2 regions of the Virgibacillus byunsanensis genome follow, and region 2 is predicted to be linked to the other one. Evidence: predicted binding sites of a transcription regulator. Region 2 holds the regulator's gene; the other holds the start of a gene.
The links. Region 2 encodes CtsR, which represses protease genes until heat stress. Its sites were predicted from a motif close to ATGGTCAATAAAGGTCAAACA; they were not measured.
Positions count from the first base shown of each region.

Region 1: the regulator CtsR is predicted to act here: its motif matches at 2,289-2,309, upstream of clpP (ATP-dependent Clp endopeptidase proteolytic subunit ClpP).

Region 1 covers NZ_JBHTKJ010000026.1:46,311-54,713, reverse strand. Annotated here, with positions in the region: gene whiA (DNA-binding protein WhiA) at 1-765, shown strand, start outside; gene ACFQ3N_RS10600 (HPr family phosphocarrier protein) at 978-1,232, shown strand; gene clpP (ATP-dependent Clp endopeptidase proteolytic subunit ClpP) at 1,623-2,222, opposite strand; gene ACFQ3N_RS10590 (response regulator) at 2,406-3,017, opposite strand; gene ACFQ3N_RS10585 (sensor histidine kinase) at 2,992-4,380, opposite strand; gene ACFQ3N_RS10580 (DUF6305 family protein) at 4,392-4,985, opposite strand; gene nikC (nickel transporter permease) at 5,064-5,975, opposite strand; gene ACFQ3N_RS10570 (ABC transporter permease) at 5,999-7,003, opposite strand; gene ACFQ3N_RS10565 (ABC transporter substrate-binding protein) at 7,174-8,403, opposite strand, start outside.
Region 2 covers NZ_JBHTKJ010000014.1:7,172-15,574, forward strand. Annotated here, with positions in the region: gene ACFQ3N_RS07205 (PIN/TRAM domain-containing protein) at 1-690, opposite strand, end outside; gene radA (DNA repair protein RadA) at 875-2,248, opposite strand; gene clpC (ATP-dependent protease ATP-binding subunit ClpC) at 2,480-4,909, opposite strand; gene ACFQ3N_RS07220 (protein arginine kinase) at 4,926-5,990, opposite strand; gene ACFQ3N_RS07225 (UvrB/UvrC motif-containing protein) at 5,987-6,529, opposite strand; gene ACFQ3N_RS07230 (CtsR family transcriptional regulator) at 6,547-7,014, opposite strand; gene ACFQ3N_RS07235 (MgtC/SapB family protein) at 7,241-7,939, opposite strand.

The DNA of each region.
Region 1 (8,403 bases), on a different contig from region 2:
TCACTATATTCATTTCCAGTTGAATTACTTGTACGTAAGAAAATGAAGCTTAAGAAAAATAATGTTTACATTGTTCGTATGAAAGAAGATGTTCAAATGTTATTAGGTGACTTAGATATCTTACAGGAACCGTACAAGTTTATTCGGACCATTTCAACTAAATACCTAAAGAAGAATTGTTGTAAAAGATCCTATCTAAGAGGTGCTTTTTTAGCAGGGGGTTCGATAAACAATCCTGAAACTTCATCCTATCATTTAGAAATATCTAATTTTTATCAAGAACACAATGAAGCTTTATGTAAATTGTTAAATAGCTTTAAACTTCGTGCACGAAAATTAGAGCGGAAAAATGGCTATATAACATATATTAAAGAAGCAGAAAAAATTACAGAGTTCCTTAGCATAATCGGAGCATATAATGCATTGTTCAAGTTTGAAGATGTTCGTATTGTCAGAGATATGCGTAATTCGGTAAATCGATTAGTGAACTGTGAGACTGCTAATCTTAACAAAACGATTGGTGCTGCATTCCGACAGATCGAGAACATTAACTTTATTGAAAATACCGTTGGATTGGATGCGTTACCGGAAAAGTTACGAGAAGTCGCTATCTTACGTGTCCAGCATCAGGATATATCATTAAAGGAATTAGGAGAGCTTGTTTCAAGTGGCGAGATTTCCAAATCTGGTGTAAATCATCGTCTGAAGAAAATAGATGAATTCGCTGAAAAAGTTAGACAGAATGGAACGTTGCTTAAAAAGTAAACTGTTCTATATCATTTAATCAGGTTCCATGATATAATATCGATAATTTAAAGTAATCAAAATAGAAAATATTTCTACATGTTAAAAAGTCGACAGAACAGTATTGCTGTACTGTCGATTATGTGTATTTTACCTATATATAATGAAGATTAGCTATTACGTTGATTATTCAAAAATGATAGCGGTTACGAAAACAGGAGAGGATGAGTACTTTGGTTGAAAGATCTGTTACAATCAAACTTGATAGTGGGTTACAAGCAAGGCCGGCTGCTCAGTTTGTACAAGAAGCAAATCGTTATTCTGCACATTTGTTTCTAGAAAAAGATGGGAAGAGAGTAAATGCAAAAAGTATTATGGGTCTGATGAGTTTAGCTATTACAACTGGGGAAGAAATCACATTAATAGCCGATGGTTCGGATGAGGAAGTAGCACTAAATCATTTAACTACTTTTGTTACGAATTCATAACTAGTACGTTATAACATAATTTCATTTAAAATCCCCCTCCATCTATGATGGAGGGGGATTTTCTTAACTGTCTAGGAAATTATAAAATTAGGAGCCTGTGGATAATTTATTTACTGCTTAAGCCACGTCCAGCTCCGACGTACAGGACGTACTAGTGCCGATGACGCCACAGGACGTGGCGTCATCGGCCAGCGCCCGTGCTGTTAGTGGGCTTCCTGATCCTCCTTACGATAAGTCAACATCGAATCGCTACCGCTCTTCGTGTTTCCTTTATCTCATGCGAATTTGGAAGATCGACTAACTTCGCCGCTTTGCGCGGCAACGTCGACCCACCCGCGATGCGCGGGCGCAGCCCATACGTCGCTAAACGGGCGCTTGCGCTTTTGTTACTTACTTTTTATCTTTATCTGTATTACGCTCAAGAATCTTGTCAATCATACCATATTCAACTGATTTCTCAGCAGTCATGAAATTATCACGGTCTGTATCACGTTGAATAACTTCCAAAGGCTGTCCTGTACGCTCAGATAGAATTTTGTTGATTTTTTCACGCATTTCAATAATACGTCTAGCATGAATTTCAATATCAGATGCTTGCCCCTGAGTACCACCTAATGGTTGGTGAATCATTACTTCACTATTTGGTAGTGCATATCGTTTACCTTTTTCACCAGCAGCCAATAAGAATGCACCCATAGATGCTGCCATACCAGTACAAATGGTTGATACGTCTGATTTAATAAATTGCATGGTATCATAGATTGCCATACCTGCTGTAATCGATCCACCTGGTGAGTTGATGTATATGGAAATATCTTTGTCTGGATCTTCTGCTTCCAAGAACAGTAATTGTGCTACGATTGAGTTGGATACATTGTCATCTATAGCACTTCCAAGCATAATAATACGGTCTTTTAATAAACGTGAGTAAATATCATATGCGCGTTCTCCACGGTTCGTTTGTTCAATAACTGTAGGTATTAAATTCATGTGAAAATCCTCCCTTATTCCTTAACGTGTATCCAATTAATTTGGATCTAATTTTATGATAACTAAAAGGTCAATTAAGGTCAAACGAAAACGTTTGACAATAAATTTACTGATACTTAAGAAATCATAAAAATTCTTCTTCCATCATTCCCTTATCTAAGTAAAATAAACCTATATACTAATTTAAACAAGCTTATATTTATTTTTAGGCCGCCCTTTTTTCCCGTACTGTGCAAGAACTTCAACTTCACCTCTTCCTTCAAGGTAATTTAAGTATCGATGAACGGTTTGGTATGCAATTGGTAATGCAAGTTGAATTTCATTTATGGTGGTCGGTTGCTCTTGTTGTATGAGAAAGTTTTTGATAGACATCATCGTTGCTTGTTTTATTCCTTTCTCGACAAAGGCACTGTCTTTATCTTCTGTTAACTTGGCTATTTTTAAATTTATTTTGATTCTTGAAATTAGGTCTGGTGCTTTAATTGGCTTTAGTGCAAAGTCTGTAGCACCAGCATCTAAAAAGTTATTAGCAATTTCTTGACGTTCATCGACCGTTAAAACAATGATGGGAGTACTTGCATTTGCTTTCCTCATTTCTTTTGTTGTTTTAATTCCATCCCAATCGGGCATATGATAGTCCAGCAAGACTAAATCTGGATTTAGCATATGGAATAGTTCCACTGCTCTTTTTCCAGTTGATGCTTGTATTACATTCCAATTAGCATATTCACAAATTTCTTTTAATGTAAATCGAATATCTTCATTATCATCAACGATTAGTATGGATGTATTCATTGGTTTGTTCACCTACCTTATGGATTGGTAGCAAGATATTCATTTGGGTATGGCTACCTGGAACACTATCTACGGTCACTGTTCCTTCATGATTTTCTACAACACGTTTTACAAAAGAAAGCCCAATCCCAGAAGAGTTTCTCGTGCTAAATCCATCTATCCAAATATTTTTTAAATGTGAATTTTTAATTCCTGGTCCGTTATCCTGTATTTGAAACAAAATATCGCTATCTATTCTTTTGACATTAATATGTATATATCCTTCTTTTCCTGCCAAAGAAGTGACTGCATTTTCTAATATATTGGATATGGCACGGGAAAATCGAGTTTTATTTACATATATTTGAGGTAAGTTTGGTTCCATTTTAATATCCAGATCAATAAATTGTTCATCTAGATTTAAATGACTTGTGACATATTCTAACAGTTCCTTAATATGAATAGGTTGTTTAATATTTTCATAGAGAATTTCAGAAATCATATCCTTCATTATTTCGATCGATTTATCCGTTCGTTTTAAATAAGTAGCTAATGGTCTATCTTCTGAAAGCTGCATTTTCATCTCTATTAAAGAAAGTAAACCTTCAACTGTCACAAGGGGGGTTTTTAAGTCATGAACCAGCATAGTCATTTCCTCATACACCTTTGACTCAACTAAAGCTATCCGTGTTTCCTTAAGTTCTTCTTCCTGTTCTTGGTATTTTTTAAGCGTGTATACCTGCTTGTTAACTAAATGGATTAAAAATGTGAATATAATTGCTATTATAAAGAAAGCAATAAAAAAGATAGTTGCTAATGTATTAAACAAATTGTTTTCCGTAAAAAAACTATCTGCCATTTTAAGACTTATTGCTATATCGTCCGTACCAAATCCAAGTGAAGAAAGTACTGGAATCAATTGAAGCCATTGAACAGAAAGTATTACTAAAAACAAAATGATGGAGAATATAATATAAAAGTTTTTCTGTTTAGGGATATATATTTGTAGAAATACAACAATACCTAGTGTTACGATATGACCCAAATATGAAAAGTGTTCATGATAGATTTGGTTAAATAGAAAAAGGGAAGCCATAACCGTTACGATCAATAATAATGGAAAAGATGACTGTTCTAAATCTTTAGACAGTGAATGTGCAATCATCATGGATCCCAGATAGATTAGGGAAAATATAATGAGGTACTTAGCGATATATGCAAATGAAGAAATAATTAACAGTCCACTATCTAGTAACAGTATACTTTCGTTTATGGATTCAATAATGAATATGGACCACTCATTAAAAAAAGACGGTAATAACTCCCCATAAAATAGAAGTAGCATGCCAATTATACCGATAAATAAATTTTTTCTTTCCCTCATAATTGTGCCCCCTATCGAAATGCAGAGTTAAGTGGTATATGTAGGTCATCGAGTTGCTTAACAAGAGTAGTAGGCACATGATGTTTCTTAAGTTCATTTTTATAGCGGTTCATATTGTATCCATTATTTAATCCGATATAGTAATTTGCATAACCAACAGTATAGGTAAATAACTCCCACGTTCTTTCCTCTTCACGAAAGGGACCGGAAAGATTTATAAGAATAACTGGTAAATTGTTTAGTTTCGCTTCTTCTACAATTTCTTTTGTTCGAATCAATTCCTCTTGAAAACTGCGATTAACATGTGATAATCCATTGGAACTATAACCTAATACAATTATAACACTTTTATAATCATATAAATCTGTTCCAAGTGCTCGTGGGCGATAGTCAGCCTCTAGGTTAAGATTCTCAGCAATTGTGAGAATTATAGTACCTTCAACAGCTTGTCCGGCAGAGGTTATTAAAATTCTTTCTTCTCCAATAGGTGCTGGGAGGTTAGGGTAAGTGTTTATGTGTTTAGCTGTTGAAGAGTTTATAGATGAGAATAAAAAGATCAAACCAAGTAATACGCAAATGAAAACAGGGGTATATTTTTTTAGCAAATAAAGCACCTCCAACTACCATTAAAAGGTAAAGCGTCGCTTTACCTTTTAGTTTACTATATAAATTAAATGGTGTAACTATTTCTTTAACCTTGGATCTAATGCATCTCGTAATCCGTCTCCAAATAAGTTAAATCCAAGTACAACTAGAAAAATAGCTATTCCTGGAAAACCAACTACCCATGGAGCGTTTTGTAACGCAGCGCGCCCATCACTTAACATGGCACCCCATTCTGGAGCAGGAGCTTGTGCACCTAGTCCAAGGAAACTAAGCCCGGCTGCATCTAATATAGCTGTACCAACCCCTAATGTAGTTTGTACAATTATTGGTGCTAAACAATTTGGTAGCACATGCTGCATTAGAATTCTTCCATTTCTGGCTCCAATTGCGCGGGCTGCTTCAACGTATTCGGTCTCCTTTACTGACAGAACGGCTGATCGGACAATTCTAGCAAACTGTGGTATTCCTACTATTCCTACCGCTATCATCGCATTCGTTAAACTTCCTCCTAATACGGCTACTAATGCTATTGCTAATAAAATACTAGGAAAGGCCATCATTATATCAATAAATCTCATAATAATTAGGTCAATCCAGCGTCCAAAGAAACCTGCCACGCAACCCAGCGTAACGCCGATAATTAAAGAAATACCTACAGCAATAACGCCGATTTGGATGGAAATTCTAGTACCAAAAACAATCCGACTGAATATATCTCTTCCTAGTTCATCCGTCCCCAGAAAGTGCTCAGCAGATGGGGGCTGATAACGGTTAACGATATTTTGGTCAGTTATACTATGTGTCGCAATTAGTGGTGCAAATATTGCTGTTAATAGTAAAATAACAATAATACACAAGCCGATAATGGATGTTTTACTCTTAATAATTCGTAATAAGGAGTCAACCCACATACGGTTGGATTTTAATTTTTCTACTTCCTCATTTGGTATTGAATTTGGATCAGGTATAGGATTTGGTTGAAGTGACATAAGCTGCACATCCTTTCTTATTCTCAGTCATAACGAATTCTAGGATCAAAGTATTTATAGAGAAGATCAGTTAGTAGATTTACTAACACAAAAATGGTAGCTATGATCAGAATAGTACTTTGTACTATGGGATAATCGCGTCCCATTACAGCTAAATATACATAGCGCCCTACACCTGGCCAGGAAAAGATTGTTTCTGTTAAAACGGCACCACCAAGTAGTAACCCGAATTGTAGTCCAATTACGGTAAGAACAGGGAGGAATGCATTTTTCAAGGCATGTTGAAAAACTATTAAGTGTTTTTTTAATCCTTTTGCATCTGCTGTTCTAATATAATCTTGGTTCATTACTTCTAGCATGCTAGAGCGAGTCATACGTGCAATGATAGCCATTGGTATGGTTCCCAGTGCTACACCTGGCATTAATAAATGCTGGAATACATCCTTAAACGCAGTCCAATTTCCTGTTAAAATACTGTCTAAAAGATAAAAATTTGTTATGGTATGTAATTCAATTCCCGAAGATATCCTACCTGAGGGAGGTAAAATATTTAATGTTACCGAGAAAAGCCATATCATCATTAAACCGAGCCAAAATATCGGTAATGATACACCAAACAGAGCACCTGTCATACTTAAATTATCAAACCATGAGTATTGCTTCACAGCAGCAATAACACCAGCAAATATACCAACACTCATTGCTAAGATCATGGCGAAGATCGTTAGTTCCACAGTAGCAGGTAACTTACTAGCCATTTCAATCGTTATGTCTTCCTTTGATTGAATGGATTCCCCTAAGTCACCTTGCAAAATATTACCAACAAACCGTCCATATTGAATAATATAAGGATCATTCAAACCCAACTCAACACGTAGGTTCTCAAGCTGTGCCTCAGATGCCTTATCGCCAAGCATGCTCCTAGCTGGATCTCCCGGGATTAAATGGATAAGGGAAAATGTTAGAATGGAGACACCAATTAGTACGGGGATAAGCATGAATAGTCTTCGAATAATGTACTTTAGCATGGTTGCATTCCTCCGTTAAATTTGCACTATTAAACTTTTTACTTTAGAAGTTGTAATAACTGTTTATTTTCAGCATAAAAGTTATCCAGAAGTTTATTTCTAGAGGTTGACTAAGACAATGCAAAGTGCAACCTCTAGATTAAACATGTAATGTACTAAAAATTAATAATCTATTCGTCTAGTTCAATCAAGTTAAATGGTTCACTACCAGTTGGGTGTGGAAGATAATTCAACACCTTTTGACTAGCAGCAATAGGTGGTGTTGTATGCGCAATTGGGAACCATGGTGCATCTTCATGAATCAGTTCTTGGGCTTCCATATAATATTCAGTACGTTTATCTTGGTCCATTTCAGTTTGAGCTGCTTTTAAGAGATCATGTACTTCGTCATCTTTATAAAAAGCGATGTTTCCTGCTGAACCTACTTTTGCATTATCCTTATCTAATAATACATATAGGAAGTTATCTGGGTCACCATTATCTCCAGTCCATCCTAAGAATGCCATATCATGTTCGCCGTTCTCTGTGACTGTTAAATGTGTATCCCAATCATTCTCAACAATTTCTACATTAATGTTTACTTCTTTAAGCATTTCCTGAATAGCTTGAGCTGCAAATTTAGGTTGTGGCATATACGGTCTTGGGTTAGCAAACGTATAAAGTGTTATATCAAAGCCGTCTGCATATCCAGACTCAGCAAGTAATGCTTTAGCTTCCTCTGTATCATAGCCATAATCTTCTATATCGTCATTAAATCCCCAAAGTGATGGAGGAATCGGATTTTTAGCTGCTTTTCCAATACCTTCATATAAGCTAACAAGCGCATCTTTATCAATTGCTAAGTTAATTGCTTGTCGTACCAACTGTTCAGACATAGGACCTTCTTTACTTGTGTTCATTGCCATGTAACCAACGTTCATAGATGGTCTACGTACAATTTGTAAATTCTCATCATCTTCAGCTGTTTGAATATCTTGTGGGTTTAATCCCATCATGAAGTCAATTGATCCTGCTTGAAGCTCCATAAATCTAGCTCCATTGTCAGGAATAGTACGAAAAATAACTTCATCTACTTTTGCAACTTCCCCAAAGTAATCGTCATTTTTTGTGACTGTAATGCTGTCATCTGGCACCCATTCATCAAAGACAAATGCACCAGTTCCGACAGGATTTTTAAAGTAATCTTCCCCGTGTTCTTCTACAGCTTCTGGACTTGCAATTCCGAATGGAGGCATAGCAAGTGTCTGAAGAAATGGTGCATTTGGCTCTGTAAGCGTAAATTGAACTTCATAATCACCAGTGGCTTCTACATTTTCAATAATTCCACTTAAATTGTCTTCAGTAGCACCAAACATATAACCATAGTAAATAAATTCACCAGATGTTGCCCAACGCTCAAA
Region 2 (8,403 bases):
CTCTTTTTGAATCCGGTTCAATACATCCAGACCACGACGTCCTCTATTACGCTTTAAGACATCTGAGGAATCAGCGATATGCTGCAACTCTCCTAAAACAAATTGTGGAATAACAATCGTTCCTTCCAAAAAGCTAGTTTGACATATATCAGCCACACGCCCATCAATAATGACGCTTGTGTCTAATATTTTTGCTTTTGGCTGGTTTGTTTCTGCATTATCTACATCAGTACCTCTACGTTTTTCTTTTTCTTTACGATTGATCGTCAACAAATTGATGAATTCATCCCGTCGTCTAAATCCAACCTGAAAACCAAGATAACCTAATAGTATAGTTAAAAAGAGTGGAATAACTTGCGAAACAAGTTCAATTTGTATGTCTGTTAACGGAATATTGATCAAAAAGGCAATTACCAATCCGACAATTAATCCTAAACTACCAAAAAACAAATCTCCTACTGGTACTTTGATCAGCGCATCTTCTACCCAACGTAAAAATCCAACAATATAATCTGTTATCCAATACGTGATAAGAAATAATATAATTGCACCTAATAATGTACCTAAATACGGGGAAGCAACCCAACTTGCTTCTGTAAAATCTAATAACTTAATAATATCTGGTATATATAAATATCCAATGGTACCACCGGCAATTACAAAAAATAAATGTACGATTTTTTTCAGCACCACCGTCACCTCCTAACCGTTATTATTACCTAATTTTATATAAAATAATCCAACTTATAATAATTTACCTCTATGATAACAAATAAATAATAGCACAATTGTAAAAATCAGTCAATTTGCAAATATAAAATTTTATCATAACCGTATATCAATGTCAATCTAATTTTACTAGAGTTTCTTCTATTTACCTTAAAACGCCAACTTCTAATGCTTCTTGAACTGTATTTACACCGATAACTTGAATGTTTTCTGGTATCATCCATCCATCTAAATTCTTTTTTGGACAAATAACGCGCTTAAATCCGAGTTTGGCAGCCTCCTGAACACGCTGGTCTATTCTAGAAACCCGTCTCACTTCTCCTGTTAACCCCACCTCCCCAATAAATATATCATCTGGTTTAGTAGGCTGATCTCGAAAGCTAGATACAATACTAACTGCAACAGCAAGGTCAATGGCGGGCTCATCAAGTTTCACACCACCTGCTACCTTAATATAGGCATCTTGGTTTTGTAGCATTAAGCCTACACGTTTTTCTAACACTGCCATTAGTAATGGCACACGATTATTATCAAACCCTGTTGCCATCCGGCGCGGATTACCAAAGCTTGACGGTGAAATTAATGCTTGAATCTCGACTAATACAGGTCTTGTACCCTCCATAGATGCTACAACCGTTGATCCAGCCGCACCATGTGAACGTTCTTCTAAAAATATTTCAGAAGGGTTTAACACTTCACGTAAACCTTCTTCTTTCATTTCAAATATACCCATTTCATTTGTACTTCCAAAACGATTTTTTACGCCACGCAAAATACGGAATGTATGATGTCTTTCTCCCTCGAAATAAAGGACTGCATCAACCATATGCTCAAGCAATCGTGGCCCTGCAATGGCACCTTCCTTCGTTACGTGCCCGACAATAAAAATGGGAATACCTTTTGTTTTAGCTATTTTCATTAGTTCACTTGTACATTCACGAACCTGCGATACACTACCTGGTGCACTAGTGACTTCTTCTCTGAAAATGGTTTGTATCGAATCAATGACCACAAAGGATGGTTTTAATTTTTCGATTTGATTTCCAATATCATACAAATTCGTTTCTGCTAATACGTATAATAAATCTGCTTTAACACCTAGTCGTTCTGCTCGTAGTTTTGTCTGTCTAGTAGACTCCTCACCAGAAATATATAGCACTGGTAACTGTTTTTCTGCTAGTTGAGATGATATCTGAAGTAACAGTGTTGATTTACCTATCCCGGGGTCTCCACCTATAAGTACTAATGAGCCTGGTACAATCCCACCACCAAGCACCCGATTAAATTCTTCCATCGAGGTTGTAACACGCGGTTCTTCTTGTGATTCAATCTCTGTTATTCTTTCAGGCTTACTAACTGTGTTCATGTCCCTTCCTAATGTATGCCTGCTTTTCACAGTAGATGATTCCAATTCCTCAACTAATGTGTTCCAGTTATTGCAACCCGGACATTTCCCCATCCATTTAGCAGATTCATATCCACAGTCTTGACAAACATACTTCGATTTACGTTTAGCCACCACTTACATCCCCTTATATCTATCCTATCTGTAAATTAATACGATTAACATAACGTAAACGTTACATCTTTTTATCAATTTATTAATATTTATACTATAATTCTGCCACAATCAGTATTGAAAACCACAGCTACTCATATTTTATCACTCGTTTAAAATGTGCATAGTAGGAAAAAAACTAGAAGGTTGATTCCTTCTAGCTTTTTTAACTATTTATTCTAAAGTTCACTTTTAGGGCAAAATAACATATTCACCTTTGTTATTTAACCCGATTTTTACTTTTTGACCTTTTGCAATTGTTTCCTTCAGTAATTCCTCTGATAATAAATCTTCAATATTCTTCTGTATTGACCTGCGGAGTGGTCTTGCTCCATACTCCGGATCAAATCCTTCATTGGCAATTTTTTCAATAGCTTTATCTGTTAAAGAGAAAACGATATCTTGTTCTTTCAAACGAGTTTTCAATTGCTCGACCATTAACGTCACTATATCTTTCATATGCTTTCTCTCTAATGAATGGAAGACAATCATTTCGTCAATACGATTTAAAAACTCAGGGCGAAATGCTTTTTTCATTTCATCAGTAACTTTTTTCTTCATATCTTTATATTCTTGACCTTCTTCACCAAGGCTGAAGCCAACATATTTGTTACGTTTTAACTCATTTGCCCCCACGTTGGAAGTCATAATTAGAACGGTGTTACGAAAATCGATAACACGACCTTTTGAATCCGTTAAGCGACCATCCTCAAGTACTTGCAGAAGAATGTTAAACACTTCTGGATGAGCCTTTTCCACTTCATCTAGTAATACAACAGAGTAAGGTTTTCTACGAACCTTTTCTGTAAGCTGTCCACCCTCTTCATACCCTACATAACCTGGAGGAGAACCTACTAAACGTGAAGTTGAATGTTTTTCCATGTACTCAGACATGTCAATACGAATCATTGCCTCTTCATCGGCAAACATCGTTTCAGCTAATGCACGCGCAAGCTCCGTTTTACCTACCCCTGTAGGTCCTAAGAAAATAAAGGAGCCAATTGGACGTTTAGGGTCCTTTAATCCAGCACGAGCTCTGCGTATTGCTTTTGAGACAGCATTAACCGATTCTTCCTGACCTATAACGCGTTTGTGCAACGTGTCTTCCATATTTAATAAACGTTCACTTTCGTCCTTAGTTAATCTAGAAACTGGTACACCAGTCCATATGGAAACAACATCGGCAATATCTTCAACTGTTACTTCTGAATCCTCTTGCCCTTGTTTTTCTTTCCATTTAGTTTTTGTTTCCTCTAATTCTTCACGTAACCTTTGTTCCGAATCACGTAATGAGGCTGCTTTTTCAAATGCCTGACTTTGTACAGCTGCATCCTTTTCTTTACGCACTTCTTCTAATTTCTGTTCTAATTCCTTTAGATTTGGCGGAATAGTGTAGGATTGCAAGCGAACCTTAGACCCAGCTTCATCAATAAGATCAATTGCTTTATCAGGTAAAAACCGATCAGTAATGTACCGGCTAGACAAGTTAGCTGCTGCTTCAATTGCTTCATCTGTAATTGTCACACGGTGATGTGCCTCGTAACGATCACGTAAGCCACCTAAAATTTTAATTGTTTCTTCAAGTGTTGGTTCATCGACTTGTATTGGCTGAAATCTTCGTTCTAATGCTGCATCTTTTTCAATATATTTACGATATTCATCCATCGTTGTTGCACCAATACACTGCAATTCTCCACGAGCTAGTGATGGTTTTAAAATATTTGATGCGTCAATAGCACCTTCAGCACCGCCTGCTCCAATTAGCGTGTGCAATTCATCAATAAACAAGATAATATTACCTGCTTGACGTATTTCTTCCATAACCTTTTTTAAACGATCCTCAAATTCACCACGATACTTCGTTCCCGCAACAACAGTACCCATATCAAGTGTCATAACACGCTTATCACGAAGAGTTTCGGGAATTTCATTGTCTATAATCTGTTGTGCTAATCCTTCAGCAACGGCTGTTTTACCAACCCCTGGTTCACCGATTAAAACCGGATTGTTTTTCGTACGTCTACTTAACACCTGAATTACCCGTTCAATTTCTTTACTGCGGCCAATAACAGGGTCAATATTTCCCTCTTTTGCAATTACCGTTAAATCTCTAGCGAGTGAGTCTAACGTTGGAGTATTAGCACTACTGGATGCCTGACCTCTGCCTTGACGACCTGCTTGAGATTCGTTACTGCCTAACAACTGCAATACTTGTTGTCTGGCTTTATTTAGGCTTACGCCGAGATTATTTAATACGCGAGCCGCAACACCTTCACCTTCACGGATTAAACCTAAAAGAATGTGTTCAGTACCTACGTATGAATGTCCAAGCTTTCTTGCCTCATCCTGTGATAACTCCACAACCTTTTTCGCGCGTGGTGTATAATGAATCGTTTGCATTGGCTGTTTACCAACACCGATTAACTTCTCTACTTCTTCTTGTATTTTTGACACTTCCAGGCCTAAGGACTGTAAAGCCTTTGCAGCTATACCATCACCTTCGCGAACAAGTCCTAAAAGAATATGTTCTGTGCCAATATTGTTATGACCCAGACGTACTGCCTCCTCTTGTGATAAGGCTAATACCTTTTGAGCTCTTTCTGTAAAACGTCCAAACATCATATAACTTTCCTCCTACTTATTTCTCTAATAATATACGTTCACGAATTAGTGAGGCGCGAAGTATATCTCGTTCATTTGCAGTTAATGTTTTCTTTGCATATTGCTGCAAGAATCCAGGCTGTGTAAGAACCATTAATTCATTAAGTATATTTCGTTGTACATTTTCTATAATACCCAAATCGATCCCAAGCCGTACATCTGAGAGACATTTTGCAGCTTCTTTTGACTCGATAATTCGACTGTACTCAAGAATACCATACGAACGATAGATCCGATCTTCCAACCTCGTGTTAGATTGTTCCACTAATCTATTTCTTGCATTTCTTTCATGTTCTATTAATTGTTGGACAACACTTTGCAAATCCTCAACAATATCCTGTTCTGATCTTCCAAGTGTGATTTGATTTGATATTTGAAAAATATTACCTACTGCCTCACTACCCTCACCATATATACCACGTACCACAAGCCCTAGTTGATTTATAGCGGGAATCATTCGATTAATTTGTTGGGTCAGCACCAATGCCGGTAAATGCATCATTACCGACGCACGCATTCCGGTACCTACGTTAGTTGGGCAGCTAGTTAAATATCCTCTCGTCTCATCAAATGCGTAATTAACTTTTTCCTCTAAAAAATCATCAAATTCAAATGACTTTTTTAGTGCTTTATTTAATTGAAACCCAGGAAAATAAAGCTGAATTCGAATATGATCTTCTTCATTTATCATGACAGATATCTTTTCATTCTCAGAAATAAGTGCTGCTGCAGCCTGCGCTTGATCCGCCAGATGAGGACTAATTAAATGTTTTTCCACTAACACCCGTTTCTCGATTGGGGTCAAATCACGAATAGCCACAAACCCAAAACTTTTATTATCCTGAAAAGACTTATCGTTATATTCTTTTTGAAAAAACTGATGAATCTCTTCCAAATCTTCTTGATTAGCTAGTATCGGGAATGACACTTGCGAAAAGTTTCGAGCTAAACGGATTCTACTACTTAAAACAATATCACTATCCGGGCCTTCTTCCCGCATCCAAGGACTAATTGCCTCATTCATAAAATGCTGTAGCGTCATGAATCATCACCACCTTTTCGCATTTCTGTTTCTAAGCCCCTAATTTTGTCACGAACTTTTGCAGCGTCCTCAAAATCTTCTTTTTCAATTAACGTTTGTAACTCTTTTTTATATGATTCCAATTGCTTTTTGGCATGTAAATTACCGCCTTTTCGCTTTGGAATTTTCCCATGATGTTTTGTATTCCCACTATGGACTCGGCGAAAAATGGGGTCCAGTCTCTCTGAGAATGCATGATAACATTCTGCACATCCAAATTTTCCAACCCGTTTAAATTCAGATAAGGTCATTTCACACTGCGGACATTGTAATTCTTTCGTCTGCTTAAATGTTGGATTACTATTCGCCCCTATGGATGATGAATCAAAATTAAACAAACCAGATAACAAGTTGTGAAGTGAATACCCTTCTTCAGGATATGTCATATACCCTTTTTCCTTTGCGCATACTTCACAGACGTGTACTTCTGTTTTATTCCCATTAATAACTTGTGTAAAGTGAAGTGTGGCAGGCCGCTTTTGGCATTCTTGGCATTCCATAACGACTTCCCCCTTTTTTACTTATTTAAATATTTCAATGTAGTTAACATAGATGTTAATATCCGTGCACGAACTTCATCCCGTAGAGGTAACTGAAAAGCTAACGTTTCCCTGCCTATTGCACTTACTATGAGCTTCGCTTCACGTTCAGTAATCAGCTCTTCTTCAAGAAGCCTCTCTAAAACATCAACAGCGGCCTGTTGGGTAATTTTTGGATTTATCATTTCAATAATTTCATCAATTAGTTCTGCTTTCTCCTGATACATAATACGAATAATCCGAATATATCCTCCACCACCACGTTTACTCTCTACTATATATCCTTTTTCCACAGTAAAGCGTGTATTAATCACGTAATTAATTTGCGATGGTACACAGTGAAATTGATCCGCGATTTCACTTCGTTTAATTTCTATTACATTGTGACCAGCTGTTTGCAAAACCTTTTTTAAATACTGTTCAATAACATCTGACACATTACCCACGAGCCCACCTCCTTTTTACCTTTATGAGCTAACCAACTATTTATAATATGCTTTTGACTTTGACTATCTTTGACTATATTTTTAATTATACGCAAAAATAAGTGAGATGCAACTAATAGTCTTTACCTATTGTAGACAAAGCTTATAAAAACAAAACACTCAAAAAAGCAGTAACCCAAAAACCTTACAGTGTGATAATCGTGTAAGGTTTTCTGGGGAGATGTAATTATTTTTTCTCAATTACGTTTTTAATTTGATTAATATTTGATAATTCCTCAAATAATCGGATTCGATCGAGCGAGGGGTCATGGTCAATTTTTATAAATATGTTTCTTAGATTATCTTCTTCCTTTTCAATTTCAACTTGTTTAATATTTAAATCGAACATCTCAAAAACAGAGACAATTTTATTTACTTGTAATCCAGGCAACGCGATAATCTCAATTAAATGTGAAGAACGACCCTTTGTAAATATTTTTTCAAAGTTGTTTAGAAACACTAAGCTAAGCAATATGATAAAGGTGGTAAATACTGCAGGAGCATACATCCCTGCTCCGACAACAAGGCCTAAACCAGCAACTGTCCAGATAGATGCTGCTGTGGTTAAACCGCGAATTGTCATTCCGTTTACGATAATTGTTCCAGCTCCTAAAAAGCCAATACCACTTATAACGTAAGAAGGAATTCTTGCAGGATCAAAACGAACGTGATCATATTTATCTATGAATGCCTCAAATCCATATAACGAAAGTAGCATCATTAAACATGCTCCAACACCAACTAATATATGTGTACGAAAACCAGCAGAGTGGTTCTTTAACTCTCGTTCAAAACCAATTAAGCCAGATAATAGTAACGCTATTAACACACGTACCATTATTATAAGAAAGTGTTCACCAAGAATTTGATCAACCAATTCACTCATCCTTCTCCCTCCCCATCTAATTTATATATATCCTTTTATTTTATATGAAATTACAATAAATATATAGTGAGAAAATTTAAGAAACTTTTTTAGCCTTATAAAGGGATATTACAGCATACTATAGAATGATTAGTACCAAAGGCTGTTTTATGCACGCATTGTTGCTTTTTCATCTTTATAGTTGATATAAATTTCGGCGTAACTTGAGATGATGGTTGATTTTCGCTGTAGGAGTTGACTCCTAGAAAGTGCATACGCATTTTCCTCGTGCAATGTGTTGCTTTCGTAGCCTTCCTAGTCCTGTGGGAACAGCGCATGTCCGAATTCCCCGGGTAGTGCGCCTGCGTTTTCTAGGCAGAATAGAAAAGAAAACTTTGCTATTCTGCATAAGTGCAACTAAGGCATAAGTGTTATTATTCGAATTTCACTTTGAAGAAGCCAGTCAAAATCAGGTGATTGCCGAA